Regions from separate parts of the Butyribacter sp. genome, predicted to be linked through region 2. Evidence: predicted binding sites of a transcription regulator. Region 2 holds the regulator's gene; the other holds the start of a gene.
What was found. The regulator NrdR, encoded in region 2, represses ribonucleotide reductase genes. The targets are predictions, from matches to a motif close to CACAANATNTTGTG.
Positions count from the first base shown of each region.

Region 1: nrdD (anaerobic ribonucleoside-triphosphate reductase) is a predicted target of NrdR. The motif match lies at 1,052-1,065, and genes of this name have one in related genera.

Region 1 covers NZ_DBLYGC010000007.1:12,601-15,018, forward strand. The annotation lists gene nrdD (anaerobic ribonucleoside-triphosphate reductase) at 1-965, opposite strand, end outside; gene ACZLXV_RS04465 (sigma-70 domain-containing protein) at 1,105-2,025, opposite strand; gene ACZLXV_RS04470 (hypothetical protein) at 2,190-2,418, opposite strand, start outside.
Region 2 covers NZ_DBLYGC010000016.1:27,712-30,129, reverse strand. The annotation lists gene ACZLXV_RS08705 (YifB family Mg chelatase-like AAA ATPase) at 1-986, opposite strand, end outside; gene nrdR (transcriptional regulator NrdR) at 1,074-1,526, opposite strand; gene ACZLXV_RS08695 (YlmC/YmxH family sporulation protein) at 1,606-1,866, opposite strand; gene sigG (RNA polymerase sporulation sigma factor SigG) at 1,882-2,418, opposite strand, start outside.

The sequences.
Region 1 (2,418 bases), on a different contig from region 2:
ATACCCTCAATTCTCTGGTTGAGAATTTCTTCTATAATCATGGCATTTTCTTCTATATACGGGTCATCCTTATCAAGATTAAGGAAAAGCGTCACAAAAGGTGACTGACCGTTTGTAGTCATAAGTGTGTTTATCTGATACTGTATCGTCTGAACACCTGATTTTAATTCATCATGAAGTCTGTCATTTACAAATTCTTCAAGAATATCCTCTGTTATGGTATCACCATACTTTGCCCTGTAATGTGCTTCATATTTATCATGGCTCTTTCTAAGATACTTTCCAAGATGTCTTATATCAACAGACTGTCCCCCATACTGACTGCTTGCCACTGCTGATATAATCTGTGTCATAACCGTACAGGCAACCTGAAAACTCTTTGGCGTCTCTATGAGTTTGCCATTCATAACAGTTCCATTTTCAAGCATATCACCTATATTGATAAGACAGCAGTTAAATATGCTTTGAAGAAAATAATCCATATCATGAAAATGAAGTATTCCTTCTTCGTGTGCCTTAACAATCTTTTCAGGAAGAAGCACACGCTTTGTAAGGTCTTTTGAAACCTCCCCCGCTATAAGATCTCTCTGTGTTGAAGCAATGTACGCATTTTTATTGGAGTTTTCCTCCATTACGTCTTTGTTGCTGTTTTTTATAAGGCTCATAATAGAATCATCCGTAGTATTTGCACGGCGAACCATTTCTCTTGTATATCTGTAAATTATATACTTTTTAGCCAGCTCAAATTTTCCCTCGCTCATGAGCTTCTGCTCTATCATATCCTGAATGTCCTCAACCATCATGTTGTCCACATGCTTATTCTCAATTCCGGCAACGATAGAGTCTATCTTTTCTTCATTGACCTGTTCGCTTTTATCTACTTCTGCATTAGCTTTCTGAATTGCAATAACAATTTTATTGCGATCATACTCAACTACTCTGCCATCCCTCTTAATTACCTTCATCATATTTCCTCCAATCTAAACTTGTTCCGACGTATGTCCTATGTCAAAACGCAAGACCCATTATAGCACTTGGACCTAAAAATGTCCACAATATATTGTGTTTATTTTTAATAAAATCACAAAATATTGTGGACACCCACTATTTCCTATATCTTACTGCTGTAGTATCGGCTATCCTTTGTGTGTCTTTTGACAATCCCATAATTCCTCTTATTTCATCGACCGGGATTTTTGTATACTCAGATAGTTCTTCTTTTGTCGGAACTCTTCCCATCTCTTCTGTCATATATTTTGCTGCCTCATTGAGCAGGTTTGTTCTTGCAAGCACGGCACTCTCCCAATCCTTATCCGATGTCATGCTGTCAAGCAAAGATTCAATCGAATTTGTAACTTCCATATATATAGTACCGTCTATACTCTCAAAAACCGGTTTTCCTGCCGCATCAACATAATTCTTTTTATTTTCTTCTATAACCGATATTGCTTCCAGCAGTCCGACATTCCCCTCCGCTATAAGTTCATCAACACCTATAATCTCTTTTTTTACAGCCTCCCTGTCAGAATACTTATTTGCAATATTTATAACCTGTGTCAATCTGTTTTCTATAAATTTATTTCTCGCTTCTTTATCTCCATTCAAAAACTCTGAAACCAATTTTTTCTCGTCATTATCCTCATAATAATCAAGTTTCTTTATCTCATCCATGTAAATTCTGCTATTATATTCTGCACGCTTTTTAGATAATGCCTTTTCGTCTGTGCCATTTTCCTTTTTGTCCTGCTCTTTACTTTTTTCATCGGGTTTTACTGATGTTTCTTCCTCGTCTTTTTGATTTTTGTTCTCATTCCTTAAATCAACAGCCTTTGGAATGAATCTATATCCCTCTATATTGATTCCCGAAAGTGAAAGATAATAATAGACCTGTTCAAACTGTTCTTCCGATAGATTCATATCACTCAAATATTTTTTTATTTCTTCTTTTGTCAAACTGTTATTTTGCGAAACCGCAATATTCTTAACAGCATCCAATGCCTCAATAAATTTTCCCTGGTCTGACATATAATCTCTCCTATTCTCTTAATTTTGCAAGAAAAATGGACTGCCATATGAAATTATATTCCTATTGACAATCCATTTTCATAACTTATCAATTATTTATTAAAAGTAATAATATGTATCAATAACTGTCTTGTTCAGATAGTATCTTTGACTTTTAACAAACATTATTTCTTAAATGTAATCTTGAAGCTTACTTTAAGAGTCTTCTTGAATTTTAATTTGTTAGGATCTACAGGATAGTTTGCTTTCTTAGCTGCTGTCTGTCCTTTTCCGTATACATTAAAGATTTCAAGACGATATTTGTTGTTCTTCTGATCTGCCTCAAGGTAACCCTGTTTAAGTTTGTTAGCCTTAACTTTGATAGCTTTTCCGTCAACTGCAATCTTAACATTT
Region 2 (2,418 bases):
TTTACATATCCTTCCTCTAAAGGCTGCCTCATAACTTCAAGTGTCTGCCTGTTAAATTCCGGAAGTTCATCGAGAAAAAGTACACCGCATGATGCAAGGCTTAATTCGCCGGGTTTTGGATATTTTCCACCTCCCGCAAGTGCAGTCTGGGTAATCGTGTGATGCGGTGCTCTAAAAGGTCTTTTAACCACAACCGGCATCTGTTCATTTAAAAGCCCCGAGACACTATATATCTTGGAGAGTTCCATCCTCTCTGAAAATGTGAGTTTTGGCATAATCCCCGGAATACTTTGTGCTATCATTGTCTTTCCGGTTCCGGGTGCTCCTATAAGTGCGATATTATGCATTCCCGATACCGCTGCCTCAACCGCTCTCTTTGCACCTGCCTGTCCTTTTATGTCAGAAAAATCAACATCCGTCCCATCCGCAAATATGCTGATGTCAAGCTCATCTTTAGATATATGCTCATCAATTTTTCCGCTATTGATAATATCAAGCATTTCGTTAAGATTTGAGACACCTATTATGTTAATTTTACTTACGATTTCTGCCTCCGGAATATTATCTTTTGGTACAATGCAATACTTAAATCCATTTTCATATGCTGTATAAACTCTGGGAAGTACACCGTTTACTGATTTTATTTTTCCATCAAGACTTAATTCACCGATAAATAGACTCTGTTTTAAGAATGTTTTGTCTATATAGCCAAATGCAGCCAAAATAGCCACAGCTATAGACAAATCAAAAGACGTTCCATCTTTTCTTATATCAGCAGGGGAAAGATTTATCGTTATTTTTTTCGGCGGAAATCTGTATCCGCTGTTTTTTAACGCTATCCTGACTCTTTCCCTTGCCTCTTTCACTTCTGATGACAGATATCCAACAAGTATGAGCCCCGGAAGCCCATCTGAAATATCTGCCTCAACATGCACAACACAGCCGTCTATCCCACAGACAGCCGCACTAAACGATTCACTATACATAATTTTCCCTCCGTGTACAGTAAATCCCCGTAAATCATATTCATATACTAACAGAATATTTTTAATATGACAATATTTTGAAATAAATTATTTGTCCAAAATTCTTTTTAGCTCTTCCATAAAAGTATCCACATCCTTAAATTCCCTGTATATAGATGCAAATCTTACATATGCAACCGCATTGAGTTTTTCAAGGCTTTTCATAACAAGTTCTCCTATGAGACTGCTCGGAACCTCATTTGCCTCCCTGCTGAAAACTTCTGCTTCTACATTATCAACGAGGGCATTCATGGCATCTACCGAAATAGGCAGTTTATGGCATGATCTGAAAACACCCCTCTCTATCTTTGAGCGGTCATACGGTTCCCTTGTCTGGTCTTTTTTTATGACAACAAGCGGAATTGATTCGACTTTCTCATATGTAGTAAATCTTTTATTGCATTTATCACACTGCCTTCTTCTTCTTATAGATGCATTTTCATCCGCCGGCCTTGAATCTATCACTCTTGTATCTGCTTCACCGCAAAATGGACACTTCATAATCATTATCCTCCAGTCAAATATCATTATTCAGAATAATTATAATAGAAGAAACCCTAATTGTCCATCGGATAAATTGCTACCATTCACATTTATGAAGGCATTTTGCGGCTTCTATTTCAACAAGCACCACGTCGGAGCCTATCCGCTTTACGCATTCGTATGGTATCAGATACTCACTGTCACGTCCTATAATCCCAAATATTTTGCATGGACCCGGTATTACAAGTGTACAGATTCTGCCTGTACGTTCCTCAAAATCTATATCACAAATATTACCAAGCCTCTCCCCATCACAGACATTGACTACTTCCTTTTCCCTGAGTTCACAAATCCTCATACTTCCCCCAAATAACTATAAATATTGTTTCATAACCTTCAAAGCTCTTTTTTCGAGCCTGCTTACCTGAGCCTGTGAAATACTTATTTCATTGGCAACTTCCATCTGCGTTTTCCCCTCATAATATCTCATTTTTATTATGCGATGCTCTCTCTCAGACAGGTGGTCTATCGCTGCTTTTATCGACATTTTCTCTACCCAGTCTTCCTCAAGATTTTTCTTATCACTTATCTGATCCATAATATACAGAGTATCCCCTCCCTCTGCAAATACAGGTTCATAAAGCGAAACCGGACTTTGTATCGCATCAAGTGCAAACGCAACATCCTCAGGCGTCACCTCGAGTACCTTAGCTATTTGTTCGATTCCCGGTTCTACCTCACTTTGTTTCATCAATGCTTCTTTAGTATATATCGCCTTATATGCAAGGTCTCGCACAGACCTGCTCACCCTTATACTATTGTTGTCCCTCAGGTACCTTCTTATCTCTCCTATGATCATTGGCACAGCGTAGGTCGAAAACTTTACGTTCATTGTCACATCAAAATGGTC